4 regions of the Bradyrhizobium sp. LeoA1Lang genome follow, and region 4 is predicted to be linked to each of the others. Evidence: riboswitches for the same ligand, from Rfam matches in the RefSeq annotation. Region 4 holds a riboswitch; each other region holds the start of a gene.
The links. A riboswitch is a leader RNA that binds a small molecule or an ion and turns the genes downstream of it on or off. The one in region 4 is predicted to bind cobalamin.
Positions count from the first base shown of each region.

Region 1: linked by a shared signal. The riboswitch ahead of ACZYOF_RS38075 (DUF1636 family protein) and the one ahead of ACZYOF_RS01870 (DUF1636 domain-containing protein) in region 4 are both predicted to bind cobalamin.
Region 2: linked by a shared signal. The riboswitch ahead of ACZYOF_RS24880 (ribonucleoside-diphosphate reductase subunit alpha) and the one ahead of ACZYOF_RS01870 (DUF1636 domain-containing protein) in region 4 are both predicted to bind cobalamin.
Region 3: linked by a shared signal. The riboswitch ahead of ACZYOF_RS36645 (TonB-dependent receptor) and the one ahead of ACZYOF_RS01870 (DUF1636 domain-containing protein) in region 4 are both predicted to bind cobalamin.

Region 1 is NZ_JBVAPG010000200.1:4,868-12,554, forward strand. It holds gene cobM (precorrin-4 C(11)-methyltransferase) at 1-419, opposite strand, end outside; gene ACZYOF_RS38040 (cobalamin biosynthesis protein) at 416-784, opposite strand; gene cbiE (precorrin-6y C5,15-methyltransferase (decarboxylating) subunit CbiE) at 781-1,962, opposite strand; gene ACZYOF_RS38050 (cobalt-precorrin-6A reductase) at 1,961-2,707, shown strand; gene cobJ (precorrin-3B C(17)-methyltransferase) at 2,683-3,417, opposite strand; gene ACZYOF_RS38060 (precorrin-2 C(20)-methyltransferase) at 3,414-4,145, opposite strand; gene ACZYOF_RS38065 (precorrin-8X methylmutase) at 4,148-4,777, opposite strand; gene cobG (precorrin-3B synthase) at 4,777-5,940, opposite strand; gene ACZYOF_RS38075 (DUF1636 family protein) at 6,038-6,409, opposite strand; cobalamin riboswitch at 6,504-6,720, opposite strand; gene ACZYOF_RS38080 (hypothetical protein) at 6,838-7,038, opposite strand; partial or broken gene ACZYOF_RS38085 (CobD/CbiB family cobalamin biosynthesis protein) at 7,091-7,386, opposite strand; gene ACZYOF_RS38090 (hypothetical protein) at 7,408-7,590, opposite strand.
Region 2 is NZ_JBVAPG010000080.1:846-8,532, reverse strand. It holds gene ACZYOF_RS24890 (hypothetical protein) at 69-266, opposite strand; gene metE (5-methyltetrahydropteroyltriglutamate--homocysteine S-methyltransferase) at 317-2,647, opposite strand; cobalamin riboswitch at 2,755-2,957, opposite strand; cobalamin riboswitch at 3,090-3,308, shown strand; gene ACZYOF_RS24880 (ribonucleoside-diphosphate reductase subunit alpha) at 3,424-6,300, shown strand; gene ACZYOF_RS24875 (ribonucleotide-diphosphate reductase subunit beta) at 6,324-7,451, shown strand; gene ACZYOF_RS24870 (TetR/AcrR family transcriptional regulator) at 7,632-7,687, shown strand, end outside.
Region 3 is NZ_JBVAPG010000181.1:2,090-9,776, forward strand. It holds gene ACZYOF_RS36620 (prolyl oligopeptidase family serine peptidase) at 1-409, shown strand, start outside; gene ACZYOF_RS36625 (DUF938 domain-containing protein) at 543-1,217, opposite strand; gene ACZYOF_RS36630 (ABC transporter substrate-binding protein) at 1,577-2,407, opposite strand; gene ACZYOF_RS36635 (ABC transporter ATP-binding protein) at 2,407-3,180, opposite strand; gene ACZYOF_RS36640 (FecCD family ABC transporter permease) at 3,177-4,151, opposite strand; cobalamin riboswitch at 4,333-4,529, shown strand; gene ACZYOF_RS36645 (TonB-dependent receptor) at 4,642-6,906, shown strand; gene ACZYOF_RS36650 (hypothetical protein) at 6,991-7,152, shown strand; gene ACZYOF_RS36655 (hypothetical protein) at 7,358-7,687, opposite strand, start outside.
Region 4 is NZ_JBVAPG010000003.1:69,421-77,107, forward strand. It holds gene cobN (cobaltochelatase subunit CobN) at 1-2,954, opposite strand, end outside; gene cobW (cobalamin biosynthesis protein CobW) at 2,973-3,986, opposite strand; gene cobU (bifunctional adenosylcobinamide kinase/adenosylcobinamide-phosphate guanylyltransferase) at 4,000-4,524, opposite strand; gene ACZYOF_RS01870 (DUF1636 domain-containing protein) at 4,521-4,970, opposite strand; cobalamin riboswitch at 5,082-5,262, opposite strand; gene cobT (nicotinate-nucleotide--dimethylbenzimidazole phosphoribosyltransferase) at 5,339-6,394, shown strand; gene cobS (adenosylcobinamide-GDP ribazoletransferase) at 6,395-7,177, shown strand; gene ACZYOF_RS01885 (hypothetical protein) at 7,206-7,505, shown strand; gene ACZYOF_RS01890 (CbtB domain-containing protein) at 7,531-7,687, shown strand, end outside.

The DNA of each region.
Region 1 (7,687 bases), on a different contig from region 4:
CCCGGCGTACGCGTCAGCACCACCGATTGGGCCAACCCCGGCAATGTCAGCTCAGCTTGCAGCGCTGCCGCGGCCGCGGAAAAGGCGGGAACACCCGGCGTCACGGAATAGGAAATACCGAGCGCGCGCAGGCGGCGCAATTGTTCGCCCATCGCCGACCAGATCGAGAGATCACCCGAGTGCAGCCGTGCCACATCCTTGCCGTCGGCATGCGCACCTGCGATTTCTGCGATGATCTCGTCGAGCGACAGTGGCGCGGTGTTAACGATTCGCGCGCCTTGCGGGCAATGCGCCAGCACGCCCGCCGGCACCAGCGAGCCGGCATAGAGACAGATCGGACAAGAGGCGATGAGATCGCGGCCACGCAAGGTCAAGAGATCCGCGGCGCCCGGCCCTGCACCGATGAAATGCACCGTCATTCGCCGTCTCCCTCCGCAATGGCAGCGGTTGCCGTCCGGTCCTGCGAGATCGACCGCCTCGAAATTAGCCGCGCGCGACGGCCGGCCGCGGCGAGCGCGGCAGCCTCGGCGACCGATCCCGTGCCAAACTTGTCCCTGATGAGTTTTGACTGAGTCGGCGTTGCGATGCCTGTCAGAACTTCAGCTGGAATCGCCTTGATCGGCACGCCGCATTCTCGCGCGAGCAACTTCAGGGCACCCGCTTCCGCCTTGTCGCTAACGGTTGCCACCGCCGCGATTCCGGCGGGTCCGCCGGCCGCCACGAGCGCTTCGCGGAGCGCGTCGAGCGTGGCGTCGCGCTGGAATCCCAAGCCCGCGACCTTCATCTGACCACGCTCCATTGCACGACCGGCCGTGTCGCCTCCCAGGAGCGGTAATGGCCGAGTCGTCCTGCATGCGCGAGCTCGATCCGCATCAACCCGCCGCCGTGGCGATGGTGCAGTTCCACGAGAAACGCTTCCGTCTCGAGCGTTATGGCGTGCGCGACCAGCCGCGTACCCGGGACAACGCGCGACCAGACGGCATCGAACATCGCGCTGTCGAGACCTCCGCCGAGGAACACAGCATCCGGCGTTTCAAGTGCAGCGAGAGCGTCGGGAGCAGTCCCGCCAATGACGGTGACCCGGTGCGACAGCCCGAAACTCGCTGCATTGCGGCGGATGTTCGCGGCGCGGTCATCGCGCGCCTCGACGGCCACCGCGATCCCGCCGCACAGCGCCCATTCGATCGAGATCGAGCCAGAGCCTGCGCCGATATCCCACAACCGTTCGCCCAGTCGCGGCGCCAGCGCCGAAAGAGCGAGCGCACGCACCGGCCGCTTCGTCATCTGGCCATCATGCGCGAAGAGATCGTCCGGCAGCCCCGAACTGCGGGTGATGCCTTGTGCTCCGCTGGCCTTCAGCGCAACCGCGACCGGGCCATCGGCCAAATCACCGGCATAGCTGTCTGCGCGATGCTGCATGATCTTCTCACGTGGGCCGCCCAGCGCGGCGAGGGTCCAGAACGACGATGCGTCCCACCCCTGCTCTGTCAACCATCTCGCAAGGTCACCAGCCGCCCTGGCATCGCGCACCAGGCAAATGATCTGTGCGCCGCGCGCGAGATGCGGCACGAGCCGTTCGAACGGCGCGGCGTGCAGTCCGAGACAGATGACGGACTCAAGACGCCAGCCGAGCCGCGCTGCGGCGAGCGAGAATGTCGAAGGCGCGGAATGCGCGATCCACTCGCCTGCCTCGAGCTTCTCCGCAAGACTGCCGCCGACGCCATGCCAGAACGGGTCGCCCGAGGCGAGCACCGCCGTCGGGCGGCCGCGGCAGCTCAGCACAGCGTCGGCATCGAACGGCACTGGCCAGGGCTGGGTGCGTTCGGTTATGCCTGCGAGCGCAAGATGGCGCTCGCCACCAAAGACGGTTTCGGCTTCAAAAAGCGCCTTTCGGCTTGCCTCGGAGAGGCCGGCAAGGCCATCCTCGCCGATACCGATGATGGTCAGCCAGGGATCAGCCATGACGCGCGCCCTCATTCTGGGCGGAACGACTGAGGCCAATTTGCTCGCTGCAGCAATTGCGCGGGCGGGCCTCGAAGCGATCTATTCCTATGGCGGACGCACCCGCAACCCCGCCGACCAGCCACTGCCCACCCGCGTCGGTGGATTCGGCGGCGCGAACGGACTTGCCGACTATATTCGCCGCGAAGCCATTACGCATGTCGTTGATGCAACCCATCCGTTTGCGGCCGAAATGAGCCGCAACGCGGCTGCCGCGTGCGCGGCAAGCGGAACGCCTCTGATCGCGATCGAGCGTGTGCCTTGGGCCAAGGCGACTGACGATAACTGGATCGAGGTTGCGGATGTCGCGTCCGCCGTCGCCGCCTTGCCGGAAAATCGGGCGCGCGTCTTTCTTGCCATCGGCCGGCAACACATCGCGCCGTTCGGCGCGAAGCCGCAGCATGCCTACACCTTGCGATTCGTCGACCCGCCCGAGGGCGCACTGCCATTCGATGCCGACGTCATCGTGTCGCGCGGGCCATTCACTCTTCAAAGTGAGCTGGAGATGATGCGCACGCGCGGCATCGAATGGATTGTCGCCCGCAATTCCGGGGGCGAAGGCGCGCGCGCAAAAATCGACGCTGCGCGTGCGCTCGGCCTTCCCGTGATCATGATCTCGCGGCCGCCTCTGCCTGAGCGGACGCGGATGGAAAGCGTGGCCGAGGTGATGCAATGGCTCGGTCATCGGGCGTGCCTCGGCGCATAGACCCAGCGGCCAACGCGTCGCGTCGCCGAATTGCCGATGATCACGAGCGTACGCATGTCGGCCATCTCGGGCAACGCCTCGCTCAATTTGATCATTTCAATCCGCTCATCGGGTGTGCTGACCGCGCGCGCGAATATCACGAGACGGTCGCCGCACCCGGCCTCCTTCAACACTGAGAGCGCGCGTCCAAATCCCTCCAGCCGGCTCGCCGAGCGCGGATTGTACATCGCGATGGCAAAATCAGCTTCGGCCGCAAGCCGCAGCCGTTTCTCGATCACCGCCCACGATTTCAGATTGTCGGAGAGATTAATGGCACAGAAATCGTGTCCGAGCGGCGCGCCGGCGCGCGCGGCCGCCGCCAGCATTGCGGTCACGCCAGGGAGCACCCGGATCGGAAGCCCCTGGTATTGCGGCGTCTCTTCGAGTGCTTCGAACACGGCAGAAGCCATCGCAAAGATGCCGGAATCGCCAGAGGATACCAGCACCACGTTGCGTCCCTCTGATGCCAGCCGCAATGCGTGGGCTGCGCGTTGCAACTCCATGCGATTGTCCGACGGATGGAACGTGAGCCCTTCGCGCGGCGCTACGCGCGCGACATAGGGCGCATAGCCCAGAATGTCGGTCGCGGTAGCTAGCGCGGCCGTCACCTCCGGCGTGACCAGCGCCTCATCGCCCGGCCCAAGTCCCGCGATCGTCAGCGATCCCGTCATGCGATGTTGTCCGCGCGCCATCCCGTTCCATGCACGAGCACGATTGCAAAATAGGGGCAATCGGTTTCCTCGACATCGACCAGCCGCGCGACACGCTCGCCCGGCATGGTGCCGCGCTCGACCAGCCAGGCATCATTGAGACGACCGGCGGAGGCGAGCGCACGGCGCACCTTTTGGAGGTTGCGCCCGGTCTTCATGACGACGAGCGCGTCCGAATTGCGCATCCGCCGTTCGAGTTCATCCTCCGCCATTGTGCCCATCAAGACGGTCGTCACGTCATCGCCCAACGCAATCGGCTGACCGACCACATTCCAGCAGCCGGCCATGCCCGGAATGCCCGCGATCACCTCGATCTCGACGCGGCCTCGCAGGCCCGCGTGCAAATGCATGAAGGAGCCATAGAAGTAGGGATCGCCTTCGCAGAGCACGACGACATCGACCGCGAGCGCAAGCCGCGCCAGACGCTCCGCCCATTCTTCATAGAAGCCGGCGAGCACGCGAAGGTAATCCGGACTGTCGAAGGAGAGCTCGGTGGTGACCGGATATTCCATCGGATATTCGGAGACATTGGCGGCCAGCATGCCTTCGACAATGCGGCGGGCCTGACCGGGACGCCCTTTCTTGCGGAAATAGGCGACGTGCCTGGCTGCGCGCACCTCGCGGTCCGCGCGCACGCTCATCAAGTCCGGATTGCCTGGCCCGAGGCCGCAGCAAATGATGCGCCCCATCGCTATTCGCTCCGGCTCGCGAGCGCGTTCACGGCGGCGACGGTGATCGCCGAGCCGCCGAGGCGTCCTTCAATTGTCAGGGCGGGCGCCGGCGGATCGGCCATCAGCGCGGCCTTGGATTCAGCCGCGCCGACGAAGCCGACCGGACAGCCAATGATTGCAGCCGGCCTCGGGCAATCGCGATCCTCCAGCATGTTGAGGAGGTGAAACAGCGCGGTGGGCGCGTTGCCGATCGCGACAAGGGCGCCATCGAGGTGCGGTCGCCACAGTTCCAGTGCCGCGGCCGAACGGGTATCGCGCATGGATTGTGCCAGTACGTGAACGGCGGGGTCGCCGAGCGTGCAGACGATGGCATTGACCGCCGGCAACCGCGCGCGTGTAATCCCCTCGGACACCATACGCGTGTCGCAAAGTACGGGCGCGCCGGCCTGCAGCGCATCCCGCGCCGCCGCCACCATGCCGGGCGTGAAACGGATATGGGCCTCGAGCCCTACCATGCCGGCGGCATGGATCATGCGCACGACCACCTGTTCTTCATCGGGCGTGAAGCGCGTCAAGTCCGCCTCGGCGCGGATGGTGGCAAAGGACTGTCGATAGATCGCTGCACCGTCGGCTTCATAAATGTGCGGCATCAGCGTCCTCCCGCCAGCATGGAGGGATTTTCGATGATGACGCCGTGGCTCAAGCCACGCATAACTGGCGCGGCGCGCGGCGAGCCGTCGCGGATGAGATCGAATCCGGCGCTGGTCGCAACCAGCGTGATCGCGGTCGCCCCGGAATGCGCGCAGCCCTTGGCGCAGCCCGAAACGTGGAGGCGCGCGTCCGCGGCGATGTGCGGCGCAAGCGCGGCAGCCAGCGTGCGGGTATCGGCAAGAGCCTCGCGGCAGCGCGGCGCGCCGCTGCAAGCGATGACGCGAAGCGCTGGCTCATCGGCCTCGGTGATGAGGTCCGCACCGCGCGGCATCGTGCGTGCTCCCTCAGCAAGAATCATCCGCCACGGTGTCATACGCAACCCTTGCGCATCTGCGGCAATAAGCCGAAGTGCCGAATGGGGCAGTTGCCCGAATGCGACGCCGACCATCGCACCCAGCGGACAAAGACCGGGACGAGGCACAGCGATCGTCGGTGCGGGCTCGGTCCTACCGAGCAGTGCATCCGGCAATCTCGCGCCGGCCATGATGTGGGCGGCCATGCGCCCTCGCCTGCCGCTGGTGCCGCCTGAGGTAATGAACCATTCGGCAAGCGCGACTGCAACGCTCACAGCGTCGCCGCGCGTAACGGAGCGACCAAACTCAGCGCCATCGGCGCGCACCAAAAGGCCGCCCGCGCGGCCACGCTCGATCCGAATGTCCGCGGATGCGCCAGCAAGCACCCGTTCCTTGCCGTCATCGACAGCGAAGCCAAATTTGGTCGGAAGAGCTAGCCAACTGCCGGCAAGGGCCTGCTCCAGTTCGGCTGCGAGCGAACGCGTGTCATCGCCTATGCCCCAGAACGGTGTCACCAGGATGTTGCGATGCGACTCGGCCTCCGGATCATGGTCAAGCAGCTTCAATTGGGCGAGACCGTCGAGCAGAGACAAGTGTCCCTGATCACTCACGCCTCTGATCTGGAAGTTGGCCCGGCTGGTCAAGTCGATCAAGCCGTTGCCGTAACACTCTGCCAGATCAGCCAGCCCTGCCGCCTGTGCCGCATCGAGCCTTCCGCCATAGGGGCGCACGCGGACCACGAGCCCGTCGCCTGACTGCATCGGCCGCAACGCGCCAGGGCACCAGCCCTTGATAGCGACCGTACTCATGACGCCTCGCGCGGCGCAGCCGCGATCGAATTTCGGCGCGTCTTCCAGAGTGATGCCAAGCCAGTGACGACCGTGACAGGGACTTTTGCGAGCGTGTTCATTCCGCGGCTTCTGGCAGGGCGGCGATAGGTGGAATGCGAGCGAGCGATTGTTTGCGGAAGATCTCCGGCCGGCTGCGCCATGGCACGATGCCATCGGGTGCCGCCGCGTAAGCTGACGCGCCGGCAATCACGTCGTGCGCGTTGCCATCGGACAAGCGACCGTAGACATAGGACCACCGTCCCGGCGCGCTGAGCGCGACCGAGCAGCCCTGGTTACAGGCGGACAGGCATTCGACGGGAACGACGACGCCGTCAGGCACGCCCGCGTCGAGAATAGCGGCATGCAGGCGCGCACCGGGCGTAATCTCGCCTTCCCCGAGCGTCTGGCCCGGGCGGCATGTGATGCAAACGTGAAGAGTGACGATCATCGCCCCTTCCTGAATTGACGGCGGGAAGCGATGAGGTGCACGAACCGTCCTTGAGGAGGCTTCGCTTTCCCCGTCGCGGAACACCCCGTCCGCCGGTCTCAACGTTGCGCTGGCAGGTCTCCCGGCTTGCGGAGCAGGGTCTTTCCCTTCGATCCCCGCCTTCCCGATCCCCAGCTGATCAGTGGCTTCGGGCATCTCTCCGGTCACGGTCGCGGGGGCGGCTGCTTTTCAGGCCAAGCCGTTTGGCTCGAGCCCTATCGCATTCCCTCTTCGCCTGTCGCAGAACAGGCACCAACGCGGGCCAACCATTTGCTCTGGGCCGCAACTTGTCAAGCCAAAGGGACCACGCCGGATGATGTCCGAACCAGGTGCCGCCGAGGACGGGGACATCGTCGCGCCCGAGGGCTCCACCGACGCCCGCCACGCCATCAAAATGGCGAAAAAGGAGATGGTCCGCGAAAGATCAGGGCGACCAAGGGCGGCGAAGAGGGACTGATCGGGCGCAGGTGATAAGCCAGGGCTAGCTCGGTAAAGCTTTCGTCGATCACTAGACGGCCGACACGCGGCAGGATCGAAAGAAGTTCACTCTGATCATGATGCTTTCCGTCGGGATCGTTCGGGTTGACCACGATCGCGAGCTCAGCCCTCGCGAGCGCCTCGAGTTCCCGCCGCGATGGTCTCGTGATACGCTCGCGGACCGCTGAGCCGCTCGCCGAGCGCTCCAGCTATGGCGGCTTCGAGCCAGCCGGCATTAATCGAGCGGCGCCGGTTCGCATCGCGCATCATGCATGACCACCCTGCGAAGACCGGGGCGCGCAGCACGAAGAGAACAGCGGTCAGGCGAGCTGGAATGAAGTTTGCCACATCATCGATGCGCGCGCCGCAGCCCAACCAAGAGCTTCGTGTCGCGGCGTATGATGGCCGATCATAGAGTCCAGTGCGTTGATCGCCTTGTAGCCGGCAATGCCAGGTACCCCACCCCGACCAAGCCGGGATTTCTACTTCAGCAAATATGCGCCTGCGAATTGTTCGGCCATCACCGCACGTTCTTCTTCAGTTTGACCCAAATGCGACATCGACCCGTGATGGTCCTTCGCATCCAGCGTATGATGGTCATTTCGATTTAGCACCTCCTCCATCCCTGCCGGATCAGGCTGCGTTGTCTCGTCGAGGATCGGCATGGGCATTTCGGTGGCAGGGCCTGGCGCGGCGAACGCTAAACTAGTCACAACCGATAGCGGAATGCCGAGTTGCACTCGGGGGAAGCTCCCTTCGAGG
Region 2 (7,687 bases), on a different contig from region 4:
CAAGCGGCGAAATGGATTGCTTCGTCGCTTTGCTCCTCGCAATGACGTTATTAACCGACTGCATATCGTCATGCCCTCCCGGGCGCGCCGAGATGTACGGCCAGAATGTGCTCCGGCGTTTCGGCGACATCGATCCTCTCGCCATCGCCGCCGACGAAGGCAAGCACGGTGCGCTCGCCGTCGCGCCACATGCTGCCGACGAGCGCGATGTTGATGTGGATGGGCTGCCCCGTCTCGAACCTCGTGCATTGAATCCAGAAGCGCATGGGGTTCTCCTTCTTGAGCCGCCGCAGGATACGAGACGGGGCCTCACTGTTTAGGCAAGCGACCGCAATTCGCGCGCCGCAGCGACCATGTTGGCGAGCGCCGGACGCACCTCCTCCCACTTGCGGGTCTTCAAGCCGCAGTCGGGATTGATCCAGAGCTGGGTATCGGAGAGCCGTTGCCTTGCGAGCTTGAGGAGATCGGTGATCTCGCCAATGTCAGGCACGCGCGGTGAATGGATGTCGTAGACGCCGGGGCCGATTTCGTTCGGGTAGCGGTAATTTCGGAAGGCGTCGAGCAATTCCATTTTCGAGCGCGAGGTCTCGATCGAGATGACATCGGCGTCCATCGCCGCGATGGCGTCGATGATGTCGTTGAACTCGGAGTAGCACATATGGGTGTGGATCTGGGTTTCGTCCTGCACGCCGGAGGCGCAGATGCGGAAACTGTCGACCGCCCAATCGAGATAGGTCTTCCATTCCGACCTGCGCAGCGGCAGGCCTTCCCGCAGCGCTGCCTCGTCGATCTGGATCATGCCGGCGCCGGCCGCTTCGAGATCGTGCACCTCATCGCGGATAGCGAGCGCGATTTGCCGGCACACTTCGCTGCGCGGCAGGTCGTCGCGGACAAACGACCAGTTCAGGATGGTCACGGGGCCGGTCAACATCGCCTTCACCGGCTTTGTCGTCAGCGACTGCGCGAATTGCCACCATTCGACCGTCATCGGCTGCGGTCGCGAGACGTCGCCGTAGAGGATCGGCGGCCGGACGCAACGCGAGCCGTAGGACTGCACCCAGCCGAGTTCGGTGAAGGCGAAGCCGGAAAGCTGCTCGCCAAAATACTGCACCATGTCGTTGCGCTCGAACTCGCCATGGACCAGGACGTCGAGCCCGATGTTCTCCTGCCAACGGATGGCGCGCGCGGTCTGATGCTGCAGATAGGTCTTGTACGCGGTATCGCTGAGTGCGCCCTTGGCATGCGCGGCGCGTGCGTTCCTGACATCGGTCGTCTGCGGGAAGGAGCCGATGGTCGTGGTCGGGAAGCGCGTCAGGTTGAACCGCTCGCGCTGCACCTCGACGCGCTCGGCGAACCGGCTGGCACGATGGCGCGTGCCGTCATCGATGGCGGCGAGACGCTGGGCAACCTTCACATCGTGAATCCGCGGCGAGATCTTGCGCGCGGCCGCGGCGGCATCGGATGCTCGGATCGCTTCGGACGCATGGGCCCGGCCACTTCCAAGAGCCGCGCCGAGGGCGGCAAGTTCTTCGAGCTTCTGCGCCGAGAATGAGAGCCAGGTCTTCACCTCGGGATCGAGCTTCGTCTCCAGCGCGAGATCGATTGGCACATGAAGCAGCGAGCACGATGGCGCGATCTGGACGCGTTCCTTGCCGAGCTTTGCGACAACGGGCTCGAGCTGATCGAGGATCCGGCTCAGATCCGCGCGCCAGACATTCCGGCCGTCGATCACGCCGAGCGACAGCACGCGCTGCTTCGGAACATCCATGAGATCGCCGAGCTGTTCAGGCGCGCGCACGAGATCGAGATGCAGGCCGGCGACCGGAAGGTCAAACGCGACCGCACGATTGCCGCCGAGCCCGCCGAAGTAGGTCGCCAGCATGATCCTGATGTCCGGCACTGCTTTGGCGATTCCGGAATAGGCGCGCCGTAGGGCTTGCTGAGCGGCGGCGTCCAGATCAGTTGCGAGACAGGGCTCGTCGATCTGCACCCATTCCGCGCCGCGGGCAACGAGCTCGCGCAACACTTCGATGTAGACCGGCAAGAGCCTGTCGAGCAGCGACAGCGTGTCGTAATGCGCGTCCTTGGACTTGGCCAGTTTCAGGAACGTGACCGGGCCGATCAGCACGGGGCGCGTCTGATAACCCAGTGCCTTCGCCTCCTGATACTCTTCGATCGGCTTGCGCGAGGCGAGCGCAAAATACTGGTTCTTGCGAAGCTCCGGCACCATGTAATGATAGTTGGTGTCGAACCATTTCGTCATTTCGAGCGCCGCCACGCCGTGCGCGTGATGGCCATGTCCGCAGGCCTCGTCATGCGCGTCGGCCTTGGTGCCGCGTACCATCGCGAAATAGGTCGCAAGCGGCACTGCGCCGCCGGTCCAGCCATAGGTTTCCGGGATCGCGCCGACCATCGCGCAGGTGTCGAGCACCTGATCGTAGAACGAAAAATCGTTCGACGGGATCACGGTGATACCGAGCTTCTTCTGCCGCGCCCAATTGGCCGCACGGAGCCCGATGCCGGTTTCGATCAGCGTCTTTTCGTCCGATGCGCCGGACCAAAAGCGTTCCAGCGCGAATTTCAGTTCACGGCGCGGACCGATCCGCGGCGTTCCGAGAGATGCAACAGCAAGTGAAGTGGAAGACATTGGCTTAACCCCATGAGTTGGGGGCAAAGGCCGTAGTGACACGTCTGGATTCCCTGCGCGAGGTGTGCACGGAATCGCAACCGCACCACCGGGACACCCCGCCCGAGGACGTGTATGTTGTCGAGGCAGGTCTCCTGGCTCGCGGGTCGTTGCTGCGGTCCGGCCTTCCCGAAGCTTTGCAGGCTTCAGTGGCAATTGTGGACCGCGGCTCGCCGCTTACAGTTGCGGGGGCAGCTCCGGCTTCACACCGGCTTCCCTCTTAGCTCCGGAAAAAAGATCTCTCCGAAGAACCACGACGCGTTCACTTACCGGCAAGATCGCGCGAACGTCAACTCGGATGGCATCACGTGCGCGTGGCGCCGGTTGTTCACAGCGTCAACGGCATGGGCTGAAATTTTTGCGCTTCGCCCATACGTCCCATTGACACCATTCCCCAAATCGCACCAGATGTAGCTGTCACGGTCCATCATGACGCAAGGAATGGTGGCTAAGAGGGAAGCCAGTGATCGCGCATTTATCGCGAGAATCCGGCGCTGCCCCCGCAACTGTAAGCAGTGAGTTGCTCCCGACTTTAGACGTCACTGATGCGGGATCGCATTGGGAAGACGGGGAGTAACGCCGACCTGCGAGCCAGGAGACCTGCCGTGACAGCAAATAACGTCCACGGGCGGGGTGTCCCGGCGGTCGCTTGCAGGCTCATGCCGGTGCGCCGCCGGCATCATCACGCAGCGTCGCCTCCGGCATCCGGCCCCAACAAACATCACGGGGTCTGCAAGATGTCACTCTCTCTCGATCGCGAAGCCACCGCGTCGTCTCTCATTCACCTGCGCCCCGAATCGATCGCGGCGCCGGAGGCGCGGCTGCCGATGCAGGTGATCCGCCGCAACGGCACGGTGTCGCAATTCGATGCCGGCAAGATCTCGGTGGCAATGACCAAGGCCTTCCTCGCGGTCGAGGGTCATACGGCGGCTGCGTCGCGCCGCGTGCACGAAGCGGTCGAGGAATTGACCGCCGAAGTCGTCGGCGCGCTGTCACGCCGGATGAGCGAAGGCCGCACCTTTCATATCGAAGACATCCAGGACCAGGTTGAACTGGCGCTGATGCGCAGCGGCCATCACAAGGTGGCGCGCGCCTACGTGCTCTATCGCGAGGAGCGGGCGCGGCAGCGCGCCGAGCAGCAGGCCGCGAAATCAGCAAAGGCCGCGGCCGGCCCAATCATCCACGTCACGCTCGCGGACGGCAACAAGGTGCCGCTCGACCATGCGCGGCTGGCGATGATCGTCGGCGAGGCCTGCGCCGGGGTCGACGGCGTCGATGCCGCGCCTGTGGTGGCAGAAATCCAGCGCAATCTGTATGACGGCATCAGCCAGGATGAACTCGCGCTCGCCAGCGTGATGGCGGCGCGCACGCTGGTTGAGCAGGAGCCGAATTACGCCTATGTCAGCGCGCGCCTGCTGCTCGACAAGCTCCGCACCGAAGTGCTGTCCTTCGTGCAGGGCGCACCAACCACTGCGTCGCAGGCGGACATGGCCGTGCGTTATGGCGAATACTTCCCGGTCTATATCAAGGCCGGCATCCGCGCCGAATTGCTCGATCCCGAGCTCGGCCGCTTCGACCTGAACAAGCTCGCCGCGGCGCTGAAGCCGGAGCGCGATCTCGCGTTCCAGTTCCTCGGCTTGCAGACGCTTTATGATCGCTATTTCCTGCATGTCCGCGGCGACCGGATCGAATTGCCGCAGGCCTTCTTCATGCGTGTCGCCATGGGTCTGGCTTTGCGCGAGATCGACCGCGAGGCACGCGCGATCGAGTTCTACAATCTCCTGTCCTCCTTCGACTTCATGGCGTCGACGCCGACGCTGTTCAATTCCGGCACGCTGCGGCCGCAACTGTCGTCCTGCTTTCTCACCACTGTTCCTGATGATCTCGACGGCATCTTCAAGTCGATCAAGGACAACGCGCTGCTTGCCAAATATTCCGGCGGCCTCGGTAATGACTGGACCCGCGTGCGTGGGCTTGGCGCGCACATCAAGGGCACCAATGGCGAGAGCCAGGGCGTGGTGCCGTTCCTTAAAGTTGCCAACGACACCGCGATCGCCGTCAACCAGGGCGGAAAACGCAAGGGCGCGGTCTGCGCCTATCTCGAGACCTGGCACATCGACGTCGAAGAATTTTTGGACCTGCGCAAGAACACGGGCGACGATCGTCGCCGCACCCATGACATGAACACCGCCAACTGGGTGCCCGATCTCTTCATGCAGCGCGTCGAGGCCGATGGCGCATGGACGCTGTTCTCGCCGGACGAGACGTCCGATCTGCATGATCTCTACGGCAAGGCTTTTGCCGAGCGCTACGCGTCCTACGAAGACAAGGCCGCGCGCGGCGAGATGCGCGTATCCAAGAAGATCCGCGCGGTCGATCTCTGGCGCAAGATGCTGACCATGCTGTTCGAAACCGGGCATCCCTGGATCACCTTCAAGGACCCCTGCAATTTGCGTTCGCCGCAGCGCCATGTCGGCGTGATCCATTCCTCCAATCTCTGCACCGAGATCACGCTCAACACTTCGGATGAGGAGACCGCGGTCTGTAATCTCGGTTCGATCAACCTGCTCAACCATATCGGCGAGCGCGGGCTCGACTCGGTCAGGCTGAAGCGGACGGTCGCGACCGCGATGCGGATGCTCGACAATGTCATCGACATCAATTTCTACACCATCCCCGAGGCACGGCGCTCCAACCTGCGGCACCGGCCGGTCGGCCTCGGCTTGATGGGATTCCAGGATGCGCTGCACGTGCTGCGGATCCCGCTTGCTTCGGACGCGGCTGTTGCCTTCGCCGACACCAGCATGGAGGCGATCGCCTATCACGCGATCTCGGCTTCCGTCGATCTCGCCGCCGAGCGCGGCCGTTATCCGTCGTTCGAGGGATCGCTGTGGAGCCAGGGCATCCTGCCGATCGATTCGATCGAGCTGCTTGCCGAAGCGCGCGGTGAAGTCGCGATGGACCGCTCGCGCACGCTGGACTGGGACGGCTTGCGCGAGCGCGTCAAGACGGTCGGCATGCGCAATTCCAACGTGATGGCGATCGCGCCGACGGCAACCATCTCCAACATCTGCGGCGTGGCGCAGTCGATCGAGCCCGCCTACCAGAATCTCTATGTCAAATCCAACATGTCCGGCGACTTCACGGTCGTGAACGCCTTCCTGGTCCGCGATCTCAAGGCGCGCGGGCTGTGGGACGAGGTGATGGTCAGCGACCTCAAATATTTCGATGGCAGTCTCGGTGCGATCGACCGCATCCCCGATGATGTCAAGGCGCTCTACGCGACCGCGTTCGAGATCGACAGCGCCTGGCTGATCGAGGCGGCGGCGCGGCGGCAGAAATGGATCGACCAGTCGCAGTCGCTCAACCTCTATATCGCCAACCCCTCCGGCAAGAAGCTCGATGCGCTGTATCGCCTGGCCTGGCAGCGCGGCCTGAAGACGACCTATTACCTGCGCTCGCGCAGCGCCACCCATGTCGAGAAGTCGACGCTGAAGGGCACCGACGGCAAGCTCAACGCCGTTACAGTTGCCCCGGCGATGTCCACCGCCCCGGACTTGTCCGGCGCCATCGCCTGCTCGATCGACAATCCCGAATGCGAAGCCTGCCAGTGAACAGCGGAATAAGGAATAACACCATGCTCGACTGGTCAGAGCCCACCGCGCCCGCGCGCCACGCGGCCATCCCCGTCATGAACCTCGCCGCAGCCGGCAACCAGACCGGCCTCGGCGCCATCGATCGCCATGGCGGCCGTGTCTCGGTCGACGACAAGCGGATGATCAACTGCCGCGCCGACGTCAATCAGTTGCTGCCGCTGAAATACAAATGGGCGTGGGAGAAATATCTTGCCGCCTGCAACAACCACTGGATGCCGACGGAAGTCTCGATGCAGGCCGACATCGCGCTGTGGAAATCGCGCGACGGCCTGACTGAGGACGAGCGCCGCGCGATCAAGCGCAATCTCGGCTTCTTCGCGGCGTCCGAAAGCCTCGTCGCCAACAACATCGTGCTGGCGATCTATCGCCATCTGACCAATCCGGAATGCCGGCAATATCTATTGCGGCAGGCATTCGAGGAGGCCGTGCACACCCATACTTTCCAGTACATCGTCGAGAGCCTGGGGCTCGATGAAGGCGAGCTGTTCAACATGTACCGCGAGGTGCCCTCGATCACGGACAAGGCGGCATGGGCTCTGAAGCATACACAGCATCTGGACGATCCCGATTTCAGGACCGGGACGCCGGAAGCCGACCAGGCGTTCCTGCGCGACCTCGTCGCCTTCTACGTCATCTTCGAAGGCATGTGGTTCTACACCGGCTTCGCGCAGATCCTCTCGCTCGGCCGGCGCAACAAGATGGTCGGGATCGCCGAGCAGTATCAGTACATCCTGCGCGATGAATCCATCCACCTGAACTTCGGCATCGATGTCATCAACCAGATCCGAATCGAGAATCCGCATCTTTGGACGAAGGCGTTCCAGGAGGAGATTCGCGAGATGGTGCGGACGGCGGCCGAGCTCGAAGCAGCCTATGGGCGGGACACCATGCCGCGCGGCTTTCTCGGATTGAACGCGGCACTCTGCGAAACCTACATGCACTTCATCGCCAATCGCCGTTGCGCCCAACTCGGGCTCGCGCCGGTATTCGATGAAGCCGACAATCCCTTTCCCTGGATGTCGGAGGCGATGGACCTGAAGAAAGAGAAGAATTTCTTCGAGACCCGCGTGATCGAATACCAGAACGGCGGCGCGTTAAGCTGGGAGTAACCAAGGTCCCGGCGGTGGGACCCCTTCTTTTTGTGCATTCCAGACGGCACAAATCCGTCTTGCCAGACGCCATGAATAGGTGTTCATCTTTTGCAGCGATCCGCGCTCGATCGCCCAAAATAGTGAAGTCTCGTTCGGCCGATCCCGAGCCGGCGAGAGCCTGGGGACGGGAACCGCGCCATGGTCTATCGGCGAACCCATCAAGTGGTAAAGCGGCTGGCCGCCCGGCGCAGCGC
Region 3 (7,687 bases), on a different contig from region 4:
GGTGCGCTATCCCGAACGCTTCGGCGCGCTGTTCTGCACCATCCCGCTGATCGACATGCGCCGCTACACCAAGCTGCTCGCCGGCGCGAGCTGGATCGCCGAATATGGCGATCCCGACAAACCCGAAGAATGGGCGTGGCTGCAGACCTACTCCGCCTATCACATGGCGAAGCCCGGCCAGACATATCCACCGATCCTGATCGCGACCACGCGCCGCGACGACCGCGTGCATCCCGGCCACGCCCGCAAGATGACCGCCAAGCTGCAGGCAATGGGATATGAGGCCCATCTCTACGAGCCCGCCGCCGGCGGCCACGGCTACGGCAAGGACAACAAGGAACGCGCCGCGTTCATGGCGCTGGGGCTTGGGTTCTTGCGGGAGAAGATCGGGTGGGTGGATGGTGCGTGATTGTTCCACTCACCGCTGTCATTCCGGGGCGCGCGCAGCGTGAACCCGGAATCCATTTTTCCGCCCGCGTATGCTGCGCAATGGATTCCGGGCTCGCGACTTCGTCGCGCCCCGGAATGACGCGGGGGAGCGATCACGCGCACGCGAATTCCAGGATCATGTTGTTCGCGGGCATGTCTACCGCCTCCTCCAATGACAGACCGACGCGCCCCGCCAGCTTCTCGATATCGGTGATGTCGCGCACGCCCCAGTCGGGATCCTGGTTGCGCAAGGATGTGTCGAACACGGCGTTGCTGAGAGCGGTGTGCTTGCCGTCGCGCTTGAAGGGGCCGTAGATGAACAACCGGCCGTCGTCGCGCAGGCGGCGGGCGGCGCCTTCGAACAGGCCCTCGGCGACGCGCCAGGGCGCGATGTGGATCACGTTGGCGCAGAACACCGCGAGCAGCTTTGGCAGCTCGCCGCCCTCAGGCGCAGCACCGGGCCAGGCCGGATCGGAGAGATCGATCCTCAGCGGCGGACGGATGTTCGGAAGGGCGGCGTATGCGCGCCAGGCCGCGATGCTCTTCAGATGCGCGTCGTTGAAATCGCTCGGCCACCAAATGATGTCGGGGGTCCGCTCCGCGAAATACACGACGTGCTGGCCAGTGCCGCTGCCGGCCTCCAGCACGTCGCCGGATCGGCCCAAAAGAAATTTTTCTAGCACCGCCCAGATCGGCTGATGGTTGCGATGAAAGGCAGCCGCATCAAGCCGGCCGTCGGCCTCGACCCGCCCGCCGTCCTTGCCGAATTCAACCACAAACTCTGGCATGATGCTCTCCTTTGCCTATCGTACAAAACGCAACACCGTAGCGATCCTGCTATTCCGCGCGCGCCGTCGCAATGCGCGATTTGGGCGCGCCTTCATCATAATGGTTACGGCCGTAGCCCCGGATGAAACGGAAGCGTAATTCGGGGCGAGCGCACCCATCTCTCCGCTCGTCATTCCGGGATGCGCCGAAGGCGCAGGCCCGGAATCCATTGCGCCGCATGCGCAAGTGGAAGAATGGATTCCGGGTTCTCGCGGAGCCTGTCATCGGGCCGCGCTTTGCGCGGACCCGTTGGCGAGCCCCAGAATGACGAGCTGAGAGATGGATTGCTTCGCTGCGCTCGCAATGACGGGGGATGGAGCTACCGCGCCACGCGCTGCAATTCCTTCGTCAGCACGTCCAGCGCGTCGGCGAGCATCACGCCGCCGCAGACGGTGAGACGTTCGGGAAGCACAATGCGTTTCTCCGGCGGATAGAAGTGCTCCAGCGCCGGATGCAGCAGGAAGGCGCGGCCGTTGTCTTCGGCGCGGTCACCGGCCTCCGAGACCAGGATGAAGTCCGGTCTCAGTTGCACGATCGCTTCCAGCGAGGCGTAGCCGCCGGCCGCGACGCCGAGGTCGCCGGCGGAATTGAGGAGGCCCGCTTCGGTGAGCAGCGACGACACCAGGCTGTCGCTGCCGGACACCCAGCCACGGCGCGCCAGCGGCAGCACGCGATAGTGCTTGCCGGTCGCGGCCTCGCGCGCATGGGCGATCGCGGCGTCGAGCCTTGCTATCGCGACCTTTGCGCGGTCCGGATGCCGCACGATCTCGCCCATCTCGCGGATCTGGTCCTTCACCTCGTCCAGCGTGCGCGGCACGGTGAACTCGACGAGATGCAGGCCGTTGGCTTTCAAGAGCTCGCGCGTCGCGCGCTTGTCGAACAGGCTGGCGACGACGATGTCGGGCTTCAGCACCAGCACGTCCTCCGCGCCGCCGGAGAGAATCGGGAAGCGGCGCGCCGTGTCGGCGGCGAATGATTGCCAGGCCTCGCGGGAGAATCGGCTGAGGCCCAGGATCTGCTGGGGATCGGCGAGCGAGAGCAGCAACTGATCGCTGCAGACGTTCATCGAGACGATGCGCGGCGCGCTCGCCGCAAGCGCGACAGTGGTGGACAGGGCGAACGCTGCAAGGAATGCAGCGAGGCGCCGCATCAGATCTCCGCCCACGGCACGATCACCGTCTCGCGCTGATATTCGGCGCGGAAGGCGCTGACGCGGAACACATCGGCCATGACCGTTTCCGACAGCGCATCCGCCGGCGCGCCCTGCGATGCGAGGCGCCCTTGCGCCAGCACCAACGCATGGTCGGCAAAACGTGCGGCAAGGCCGAGGTCGTGCGTCACCACGATCACCAGCACGCCCTTGTCGGCTGCCGCACGCAACCCCTTCATGACGTCGATCTGGTGGCGCGGATCGAGCGAGGCGGTGGGCTCGTCCGCCAGGATGATCGGCGCCTCCACCGCAAACACGCGCGCCAGTGCGACGCGGCTGCGCTCGCCGCCGGAAAGCTCGGTGACGCGGCGCTCGGCGAACTCCATGACGTCGGCGGCCTGCATCGCCCGCACCACCGCCTCGACATCGCGCGGGGACAGCCGTGCCGGATCGGTGGCACCATGCGGATAGCGGCCGAGCGCGACGATGTCGCGCGCGGGTAGCGGCCAGTGCACCATGTGCCCTTGCGGAAGATAGCCGAAGCGTTTGGCCCGTTCGCGCAGCGGCAGCGCGGCGAGCGCCTCGCCACCCACCCTGATGACGCCATCGGAGGGAATGAGGCCGGCGAGCGCGCGCAGCAACGTGGTCTTGCCGGCGCCGTTCGGACCGACCAGCGCAACGAGATGACCTGAGGCGAGTTGCAGCGACACGTCGCTGAGCACGCGGCGGCCGGCGAGCGCGACGTTGAGATGTTCCGCGACAAGCGCCGTCATGCGACGCCTCCGCCGAGCGCGCGGCGCTCACGCATGATGAGATAGAGGAAGAACGGCACGCCGATGATCGAGGTCAGGACGCCGACCTTGATGTCCGAGGTCGACGGGATGATGCGCACCGCGATATCGGCCGCGAGCAACAGCGCCGAGCCGGCGAGCGCGCTCGGCACCAACAGCCGCGCCGGGTCGTGGCCGATCACGGGCCGCATCAGATGCGGCGCGACCAGGCCAATGAAGCCGATGGTGCCGGTGACCGCCACCGCGCCGCCGACGCCGAGCGCAACGCCTGTGATCACGAACAGCCGCAGGCGGCCGACATCGACGCCGAGACTTTGCGCGGTCTCTTCGCCAAGCGTGAGCGCACGGAAGGCGCTGGCCTGCGAGAGCAGGATGGCTGCACCAGCAACGATGAACGGCAGCGCCAGCGCGACATGCTGGAAGCTGCGATCCTCCAGCGAGCCCAGCAGCCAGAACGCGATCTCCAGCACCAGGAACGGATTGCTGGCGAGGTTCATCACCAGCGCCGTCGCAGCGCCCGCAAGGCTCGAAATCGCAAGCCCGGCGAGGATCAGGATCAACAGCCCCGCATTGCGGCCAGCGATCGCGAGCAGCACGAACACCGAGCCGAACGCGGCGATGATGGCGGCGACCGGCAGCGCATAGGAGCGGACATCGGCCAGCCCCAGCGCGATCACCAGCACCGCACCGAACGCCGCCGATTGCGGCGCGCCGAACAACGAGGGCGAAGCTAAGGGATTGCGCAAAAGGCCCTGCAGCGCCGCGCCTGACAGGCCGAGAATGGCGCCGATCGCGAATGCCAGGATGGTCCGCGGCAGGCGGATCTCGCGCACGATCACCTGCGTCACATCGCTACCGCCACCGAACAGCGCCTCGATCACCGTCAGCGGCGACAGCCGCACCGGGCCGGTGCCGAGCGAGATCAGCATCAGCAGGGCAACCAACGCAATCATTGCAACGGTCGCGCCCAACCGTCGTCGCGCGGCGAGACCCGCCGCTATCGTGAAATCCTGTGCACTCATCGCGCCCTGCTTCTTGCAGCGAATTCGGTGGCAGACAAGCGACACCGGAACAAAAAAGCGTATTGGGGATGGGGCGCCGCAGTTCGCCGGGATTGACTCACGTGCCGCCAAAATCCTAGATGGCCCCGACGGTTCCTATCGGGATCAAAAGGGAATGCGGTACCGGGAAACTTCCCTCAAGCCGCGGCTGCCCCCGCAACTGTATGCGGTGAATCCTTCGTCTTATGCCACTGGGCGTCTCGGTCCTGGGAAGGCGACGAAGGGTAACGACCCGCGAGCCAGGAGACCTGCCGTCTTACGTGGTCACACGCGACGATGTCGGTCGGGGAGTACAGGCATTTGCTTCACCTGAAGCGCGAAACGCGATGGTGAGCCTCGGATCGCTGTGACGTGCCACTGACGTCATACCGAGGTCTCGCCGATGTTCTCTGCTATCACCGCCACCAAGCAACGCCGGGCGCTCCTGCTCGCGTCGAGCATGCTGGCGCCCGCCTTGTACGTTTCTGCCGCGCTGGCGCAGCAAGCGTCCTCCGAACAATTGCCACCGGTCGAAGTCAGAGCGCCCGGCGACCACAACCGCACCCGTGCCAAGCCCGCTTCCGACGGCACTCCAGGCCCCCGGCGTCCCGCGCCGGGCCAGGTGCCGACCACCGCGCAGCCGGCCGGCGGCGCAGGGTCCAGCGGCACCGCCGCTGGCGGAGCTTCATCCGGTGGCAGCGGCGGCAGCCCGCAGTTCGCCGGCATCGTCGGGACGTCCTCGACCGTGATCACGGCCGACGACATCGCCCATTCGCCATCGCACACCTTGCCGGAGATCATCGCGCAGGCGCCCGGCGTGCAGCTTCAATCGCTCTATGGCGGCGTGAACGGCGCCAAGACCTCGGTCGACCTGCGCGGCTTCGGCGCATTCGCCACCGCCAACACGCTGTTCCTGCTCAACGGTCGACGGCTCAACGACATCGACATGGCGCAGGTCGATCTCTCGACCATCCCGCTGGATTCGATCGAGCGCATCGAGATCACCCGCGGCAACAGCGGCGCCGTGCTCTACGGCGACAACGCGATCGGCGGCGTGATCAACATCGTCACCAAGACCGGCATCGGCGGCCCGCCGGTCTCGATCCGGGGCGAAGCCGGGTACGGCTCCTTCAACCAGCGCATGGCCGCGATCTCGACCGCGATGAATTCCGGGCCATGGTCGGCGTCGTTCTACGGCAACGGCATCAAGTCCGACGGCTACCGCGTGAACAATGCGCTCGACCAGCGCAACGGCGTCGGCAATCTCAACTACACGACGCCGGACCTGAAAGCATTCCTGACGGTGACCGGCGACGACCAGAAGCTGGGCTTTCCGGGTGGCCGGATCGTCGACCCATCCGCCGGCATCAACCAACTCGTCACCGACCGCAGGGGCGCCGCCACACCGTTCGACTACGGCAACCAGCAGGGCGCGAGCGCGACGGCCGGCTTCACCAAGACGCTTCTGAACGGCGTCGACCTGATCGTCGATGGCGGCTACCGCCAGAGGGATACGCAAAGCGCTTTCTTCGGCACCTCGCCATTGATCAGCGCGGCGTCGACCTACAATGACGCCGCGCTGCAGACCTGGTCGATCACGCCGCGGCTGAGCATCAACAATTCGATCTTCGGGATTCCGTCGTCGATCCTGACCGGCATCGACTATTACGACGCGACGTTCCACCAGCAGCGCGGCGCGTTCCGGGGCGTGCCGCCTATCCATACCTACGACCTGTCGCAGCAGTCGCTCGCCGGCTACTGGCAGCATACGGTCGGCCTGCTGCCCACGACGGACTTCTCCTATGGTGCGCGGGTGCAGAACACCTGGCTCAGCGCGCGCGATCGCTACGATCCGAATGCGCCGTTCGCCTTCGACGCGCAGGCGACGCCGCTCGACCAGAGCGAAACCAACTACGCGCTGCATGTCGGCGTCGAGCACCGCTTCACCGAAATGTTCTCGGTGTTCGCCCGCGCCGCGCACGCCTTCCGCACGCCCGATGTCGACGAGCGCGTCTCGACGGGTCCCGCGTTCGACGCCTTCTTCAATCCGCTGCCGCAGAATTTCCAGTTGAAGACCCAGACCTCGCATGACGTCGAAGGCGGATTCCGCGTCAAGACCAACCGCTTCCAGGTGCAGACCAGCATCTACAACATGGACCTCGAGAACGAGATCCATTTCAACCCGGTGCTGTTCTTCAACGTCAACCTCGATCCGACCCGGCGCTACGGCTCCGAGACGCAGGCCTCGCTGCGCGTCAGCGATACCGTGTCGCTGCGCGGCGGCATGGCTTACACGCGCGCTGTGTTCCGCGAGGGACAGTTCGCGGGCAACGACGTGCCGCTGGTGTCGCGCTACACCGGCAATCTCGGCGTGACCTGGAATATCTGGGACAACTATCTCGTGCTCGATGCCACGCTGCGCGCCTGGAGCTCGCGCGTCATGGATAACGACCAGGCCAATACGCAAACGCGCATTCCGGGCGATGCGACGATCGACCTCAAGCTCAGCGGCGCCTATGAGCATTTCTTCTGGTCGGTCAGCGTCAACAACCTGCTCAATGCGCTCTATTACGACTACGCCATCGCCTCGAACTTCACGCCCGGCCGCTTCAACGCCTATCCGCTGCCGGGCCGGACTTTCCTCGTAAAGGCCGGCGCGACGTTCTGAAGCAATCGGCCGGTCCGTGGCCTGCGCACGGACCGGCTTGTCCCGCCCGAATCAGCCATTATGTCGTGATGGCGGGAGATCGATATGGGCGGGATCGGGAAGACAAACCAACCTCCAAAGCAGGAAGGCGGCAAGCCGAAGCCGCCGCCTCCACCTGCGCGCCACGACGAGGACGACGACTACGAAGACGGCGACATCGCCACGCCGAAGCGCGATCGCTACGGCCCGGACGACGAGCCGTTGTGAGACGCCTCCCGTCATTGCGAGCGTAAGCGAAGCAATCCATCGCGCCGCTTGCGGAGACGTGGATTGCTTCGCTGCGCTCGCAATGACGGGGTGAGAGCGTTGCCCAGAATTGTAGGGTGGGCAAAGGAGCGCAGCGACGTGCCCACCATTTCACGAGCGGTGCAAGGGAAGGTGGGCACGCTGCGCTTTGCCCACCCTACGGCGGCTACGGCGGCTGATGCAGTCCGGCGAAATCCTCGCGCTCGATCTTGCGGATGCTCTTCAGGTCGAGCAGATGCGCGCCGAAGCCGCCGCGGGCGACCGTCCTTGCCAGTTTCGGCGAGACCAAAGTGAGGCCGGCCGTCATCGCCAGCGGCACGGCACTGAGCCAGTCGAGCTGCACCGGCGTCAATTCCTCGGTGCTGGCGTTGTATGGCCCTGAGGTCTTCAGGAGATCGCCGCACTCAACCAGAATGTCGCGCCTGGTGCCGCCGCGGGAGGCCTGGCCGAGCAGCGCCTGCATCGCCAGATGCGTCCGCACGCCGGTGCGGCTCTC
Region 4 (7,687 bases):
TCCAGCGTCTGCCGCCGGCGGCGGACATTCGCGGCGATCGGATTGGCGTCATCAGGTTCGTCGAGCGCCGCGACAGCCGCCACCGCGCTCGCGATGATGTCCATCTGGGTCGGAAACGCATCCCGAAACAGGCCCGAGACACGGAACGTGACATCGATGCGCGGACGTCTCAGTTCAGACAGGGGCGTGATCGCAAAGCCGGTCACCCGTCCAGAGGTCTCCTCCCAGGTCGGCCGGACACCGATCAAGGCGAGCGCCTGCGCAACGTCATCGCCGCCGGTGCGCATGTTGGCGGTCCCCCAGGCCGACAAGGCGATCGTGCGCGGCCATTCGCCGGTTTCCTGCCAGAAGGATTCGACGAGCCGTTCGGCCGCCAATTGCCCGATCCGCCATGCCGAGGGAGTCGGCACCGCGCGCACATCGACAGCGAAGAAGTTGCGGCCGGTCGGCAGCACGTCGGGCCTGCCACGCGTCGGCGCCCCCGACGGACCGGGAGGCACGAAGCGGCCATCAAGACCGCGCAGCAATGCCGCCATCTCCTGCGGCGGGCTCGCGTCAATGGCCGGCCGCAATCTCGTCTCGATCCAGTTCTGCACGGCTGCGGTGCGTATCCACGATGGGTCCGGCATCGTTTCGCCCGATACTAGCCGCAACGCCAGTTCTTCGATCCGTTCGACAGTGTCCCCCGTCGTCCGCCACAGGTTCGAGCCAAGCGCGGCCAGGACCGCCGGCCATGGCCCTGTGAATGGGGCAGCGAGATCGCGGGTCAGCGGGTCGAAATCGACAAGACCGAGATCGAGCGCCAGTGAGCGATGCAGCGAGGCGTCTTCCGGTTTGCGGTCCGACCGCGGCACACGCGCGATCGAAACGAGGAGATCGGCGCAGCGCTTCGCATCCGGAGCACGCCCGAACACGTGGAGACCGCCCCGGATCTGCATTTCCTTGATGTCGCAAAGATGCGCGTCGAGCGCACGCAGCGCCTCGCCGACCGGCATGTCCCGCGTCAGGTTGACATCGGCATCGAGCCGCTGCGCCCGTGCTGTGGAGAGAATATCCTCGGCGATGACAGCCGCGCGCTTCGGATCGAGATCGGTTGCAACCGAATATTCGTCGACCATCGACTCCAGCCGCGCCAGATCGTCATGCAATCCGGCGCGGGTCACCGGCGGCGTCAGATGATCCACGATGACCGCGGAGGTGCGGCGCTTGGCCTGGATGCCTTCGCCGGGATCGTTCACGATGAACGGATAGAGATGCGGCAACGGCCCCAGCACCGCATCCGGCAGGCAATCGGCGGAAAGCCCGGTGCTCTTGCCGGGCAGCCATTCCAGATTGCCATGCTTGCCGAGATGAACGATCGCGTGGGCGTCGAAGACGCGGCGCAGCCAAAGATAGAACGCCAGATAGTGATGGGGAGGAACGAGGTCCGGATCGTGATAGCTGCTCTTGGGATCGATGTTGTAGCCTCGCGCCGGCTGCACGCCGACAACGACATTGCCGAAGCGATGCAAGCCGAGACGGAACACGCCATTGGGGACGTGCGGATCATGGACGGGATCACTCCAACGCTCCGTGACCGCACGCTGAACATTGGGAGGGAGCGCACTAAATGCCGCTTCGTATTCCGCAAGCGGCCATGACGCGCCACCGCGCCGCAAGGCGCGGCCCTCGAGCGCATTGGTCGGCCCCTCCTGCAACAGCCGCATCATGCCGGCGGCATCATCAGGTGCGCCGGAAATCGCGTACCCCTCGTTCCCCATCGCGGCGAGGATTCCGATCAGGCTTTGCGGCGTATCCAGACCGACGCCGTTGGCGAGACGGCCGTCGCGATTGGGATAGTTGGCGAGGACGATGGCGACCCGTCGCTGGCTCGCAGGCGTACGGCGCAGCCGCACCCACGCCGCAGCGAGATCGGCTGTAGCCTTAACGCGACCCCCGACTGGGCGGAAAGCTGTCGGCGTGAAGGAGCCAAGGCTCTGTCCGGATTCCTTGAACGCAATGGCATTGGCGAAGATGCGCCCGTCAACCTCGGGTAAGACCACATGCATGGCAAGGTCACGCGGGTTGAGGCCGCGGGTCGAGCTTTCCCAGCTTTTGCGGGAAATGCCGGCCTGGGCGACCTGCAGCACGGGACAGTCGGTCTCCGACAATATCCCGGCGTTTTCGCGCGCGGTCGCCGTCGCAAAGGCCGTCGCGTTCACGATGATGTCGGGCGGATGTGCGGCGAGCGCCGGGCGCAGGAATGCGATCGAGCGTTCGTCCTTGAGGCTCGTGACATAGAGCCCGACTACATTGAGCCCACGCGCCCTGAGCGCGGAGCACAGCGCATCGACCGCGGCGGTATCGCCGCCTGCGACGAGGGCGCGGTAGAAGATCACGACAGCGTTGGGGCGTTGGTCGGTGGCAGGTTCGCCGTTCCAGAAGCCGGCGGCCGGCATTGGCCGCGCCGACGGCGGCCTGTTGCCGTGGCCGATCAGATGCGCGGCGAAGCGAAGCGCCAACTGCGCGTTGTCGATGCCGCCTTCAGTACAATAGCGCCACAGTTCGTAGGTCTCGCCGGCGCCGAGCGTGCCGCGCGCGGCTAATGCAGCGTTCCAGTCGGTTTCGCCGGGAATGCAGGCGAACAACGTTCCGCGCTGGATCGCGTCGCGCCGAAGGCTTTCAACGCCGTGCGGCCAATAGCTTTCGCCGCCGAGCATCCGAAGCACGACGATCTTTGCTTCGCTCAGCGTGCGTTCGACATAGAGATCGACCGAGGCGGGATGACCAAGAGCCAGCAGATTGGTCAGGCGGACACTCGGGAAGTTCGGAGGCAATGCCGCGTGCGCAGCACCGAAGGCCGCCAGATCACTGTCGGCCGCAGACAGGATGACGATGTCGGCGGTTTCCTGCCCGAGGTCGCGAGCGACATCGCCGTCGTCGATGCTGCCGCCGCTGTCGAGTTTCAGATGCATTGATCGCCTTTCGAAAGGCTATCCCGCAAGCGCGCGGCGCGCCGCATCGGCGTCGAAGCCCTTCAGGCCGATCACGACCAGATGCTCGGCCTGCTTGGCGTCAGGCCGCGCGAACGCCAGCTCGACACGGCTGCCGACCGCCTGCACCACGATCGGCGCAGGCTTCTCGGAGATCCGTGCATGGCCCTTGACGCGCAGCACCCCCGAGAGACCGAGGACGTCGCTGACCCGCGCGCGCATCGCCTCGACACTCTCGGCCGCCGCAGGCGTCACGACGATGCTGTCGAAATCGTCGTGATCGTGCTCTTCTTCTTCGCCGTGGTGACCTGCCCGCGCGGCGAGGTCATTCTCGGCATCGGCTTTCATTCCGATCAGGACATCGGGAGCAAGCGCACCATGGGAGCGGACGACGCGAACACCTTGCCTCAATTGTGCGATGAGCCACTGTTCGATGCCACCAAGCACATCTGGCGATACCAGATCGCTCTTGGAAAGGACCACGAGGTCGGCACAGGCGAGTTGATCCTCGAACACTTCTTCGATCGGGTCGTCGTGATCAATCTCTTCGTCCGCGGCACGCTGAGCCGCGACGGCCTGTTCGTCGAGCACGACGCGTCCCTCGGACAGCGCCAGCGCATCGACTACCGTCACGACGCCGTCGACGGTCGCGCGCGTGCGGACCGCAGGCCATGCGAACGCCTTCAGTAGTGGCTGCGGCAGCGCGAGTCCGGAGGTCTCGATCACGATCGCATCCAGCGGTTCGTCGCGTGTCAGGAGCGTGTCCATCGTCGGAATGAAATCGTCGGCGACGGTGCAGCAGATGCAGCCGTTGGTCAGCTCGACGATATCGCCGGGCGCACAGGCCTTGGCCGCGCATTCCTCGACAAGACCGCCGTCGAAACCCGCATCTCCAAACTCGTTGACGATGACGGCGATGCGGCGGCCGTCGGCTTGCGTTAGAAGCGAGCGCAACAGCGTCGTCTTTCCGGCCCCGAGGAAGCCAGTAAGCACGGTAACTGGAACACGAGACATATTTCAGGACTCCTTAAGAGGAACGTTTGAGCCACAGCGGAAGGCCGGCCGCGACGAACACGACGTTGGGAACGACCGAGGCGATTACTTGATTGAGACGGCCCTGCGCATCGCGGAATTCGCGGCCGAGCCTGGTTTCAGGCACGATGCCGAGACCGACCTCGTTCGACACCAGGACAACAGGGTTTGCTGCTACGCTAAGAAACCGCGCGAGCCCTTTCGTCTCGACATCGGGGTCACGCCCTGCGAGCATCAGGTTGGAGAGCCAGAGTGTCAGGCAATCGACCAACACCGCGCAGCCGGGCCGCGATACCTGTGTCAAGGCATCAATGAGCGCCAGCGGCTCCTCCACGGTTGTCCAATCCGACCCACGCCGGCCGCGATGATGCGCGATCCTGTCCTGCATCTCTCCGTCGCCTGCGGTCGCCGTTGCCAGATACACGCGTGCAAGGCCGCTTTCGGCAATCATCCGCTCGGCAAAAGCCGATTTGCCCGAGCGTGCGCCCCCCAACACCAAAGTGGTCGAGAGATCAGTCATTTCGGGGCGCTGCCATCTTCCGGCGACCAGCGGGCGGGCGGCAGCCGCGCCACCATTCCCTTGCGCAGGATTTCGGCGCGCTCGCGCCACGGCACCAGGCCGTAGATCGACTTGCGATAGGACTCGACGAAAGACACGACGGCACTAGCCCCCTCGGGCTGGAGGTCGCCGAACAAGAAGGTGTAGCCGTCCGAGCTCGAAACCGCGACCGTGGTCGGCCGCTTGCACACGCTCAAGCACTGCACGCGCCGGACTTGAACGGCAGCATCACGTTCGCTTGTAGCGATCCGGATCGCGTCGAACATGGCAGGGCCAGCCAGGACGCCCTCTGACGTCTTGCAGGTGACGCATACGCTCACGATGACAGAACCGCCAGGCGCGGTCGCAGGCAAAGCTTCGTCCGGGCGAGTATCAGGGTCTTGCTGATCGACGTCGTTGCGATCCATCACAATGCTCAAGTCAGGGCCATGACGGCCGCGAGCTTTGTTGGATCGCGTTCGACGGTGGAACGACCATCGAACTCATTCCGTCCGGTGCACCCCGCCCGACGAACCTCCAAAGCACAATACGCGATGGCAGGTCTCCCGGCTCGCGGGTCGTCGCCTCTCGCCGCCTTCCCGGTCATCCCAGTGGCTTCGGCTTTGGCTCGCCGCTTACAGTTGCGGGGGCAGCGTCGGCCTTGCACCGGCTTCCCTTTTTCACCTTCCCGAAGGAAGGACCATCGCCGCCACGCTAGCTGTCCCCGCGACGGCGGTCAACCGCAGTTGACCTGCCCGTTTCCTTCGGCCACTTAAGGCGCGCGCACGAGGAGCCCATGACCTTCCAAATCCCATCTGACTGGCAAATCCCCGCGATCGCTCCAATCGATCAGACGCTTGCCGCAACGATGCGCGCGCGAATCGACGGCAAAGCCAAGCCGCCGGGATCGCTCGGACGAATCGAAGATTTGGCTGTGCAGCTCGGCACGATCACCCATCCATCCGCCGCAGCGCTGCAGAACGCCGTCCTGCTCGTGTTCGCTGGTGATCACGGGCTGACGGAAGAAGGCGTTTCGCAATATCCGTCCGCCGTGACGGCCGCGATGGTAAGGACCTATCTCGCAGGTCGCGCCAGCGCCAACGCCTTTGCGGCCGCCTCGGATGTCAGGATCCGCGTCGTGGACGCCGGCGTCGCCAGCGAACTGCCTTCCCATCGCGACCTCCTCGCCATCAAGATTCGGGCCGGCACCGCGAATTCTGCGCGCGAGGCGGCGATGTCGGCCCAGGAAGCGCGCAAGGCGCTCGCGGCCGGCTTTGCCATAGCTTCCGGTGAAATCGATGATGGCGCCGACATCATCGCGCTCGGCGAGATGGGAATAGGTAACACGGCGTCTTCGGCGCTTCTGGTGCATCGGCTGGCGCCCGCTCCGCTGGATGATTGCATCGGCGTCGGCGCCGGCCAGGACGAACCGGGCATGGCGCGCAAGCGCGCTGCCGTCCACAAGGCGGCCAATCGTAGCGATGCCACGGCGCCGTTCGAGGTGCTCAGGGAATTCGGCGGCCTCGAGATCGCCATGATGGCGGGCGCAGCGCTCGGCGCAGCGGCGCATCGTCGTCCTGTCGTTATCGACGGCTTCATTTCGTCCGCCGCCGCCCTTGTTGCCGTCAGGCTGGCGCCGGCGACGCGCGACTATTGCGTTTTCGCACATCGGTCGGCCGAAAAGGGTCACGACATCGTGCTCGCGGCGCTTCAGGCACGGCCGCTACTCGCTCTCGACATGAGACTTGGCGAGGGTACCGGCGCGTTGCTGGCCGTCCCGCTGGTACGGGCCGCGTCCCGCCTGCTGACCGATGTCGCCGACCTCAGCGACGTGCTGGAGGGAAGGATCTAGATGCGCCTGGATCGTTTTCGCGACGCGGTCCGATTCCTTACGATCATCCCTGTCGGCGCTTCGAACGATGCGCCTGATTCCGAGTGGCTGGTCCGCTCGTCGCAATTCTTCCCGCTGGTTGGTGCGATCGTGGGTCTCGTTTCGGCGGCGACCCTTGTGCTCACAGCCCTCGTGTTGGGGCCAGTCATCGCGGCGCTCCTGGCGGTGTTGGCAAGTGTCCTTCTCACCTGCGGATTGCACGAGGATGGCCTGGCCGATACCGCAGACAGCTTTGGCGGCGGCTGGACGGTCGAACAGCGTCTCACCATCATGAAGGACAGCCGGATTGGAACCTATGGCACGCTTGCGCTGATTTTCGCAATTGCATTGCGCGTCGCGGCGCTCGCCGAGATGCCGGCCTGGATTGGCGCGGCGGCGCTGATTGCGAGCGGAGCCGCCGGCCGCGCCGTGGTGCTGCCGATCGTCGGCTGGATGAAATATGCAGGCAACACGTCCGCGATGAAGGTGGCCTATACGCCCTCTCCGCTCCGGGCAGGCGAAATCGGCTTCGCAACGATTGTGGCGCTGCTCGCACTGACGCCACTTGCTGCGGCCTCCGGCACGCATACCCCAACCGCGCTTATTGTCGGCATCGCTTGCGGTATCGCACTGGCAGTTGCGGTCACGCTGTGGTCGCGACGGCTGATCGGCGGCTATACCGGCGACGTGCTCGGGGCCATCGAGCAGGCGTTCGAGGTCGGCTTTCTGCTCGGCGTTGCCGCCGTCATCCGGTCGGCCATGTGATCTGCGCCCATGTTCGAGTGAGTCACCGGTGTCTGACAAGAGCGAACCGATCTGGCGAAGCGGCATCGATTCATTGGCATTCCGTCCCACCGGACACATGGGCATATGCGTCATGCACCGGCGCGCATTCCGGACGCTGCTGGGTTACACGCCTTCGCCACGGCAGTGCATCGACTTCTACCTGATACACCGCGATTCGTTCGAAGCGGCGGCCCACGCCAAGCTGATCGCCAGAAGCATCCGAGAAACGGAGAACTTTCATCTTACGAGCCGCGACATCCGTCGCCGGATAAAAAATTCGGTCGCATCGGGCGATGCCGTGGGCTAGAATGACTCGCGGAATGAGGATCACCATGCAGCAGACGCAGTCAGCCAATTTTACAGCCGTTGCAACCGGCACGAATGTCATCGTTCAGGCCGTTCTGGCGATGGCTCTCGGTCTGTTCGTCGTTGGCATGGTCGGCTTTTCGCACATCAGTGCCGTCCATAACGCCGCCCACGACGTGCGCC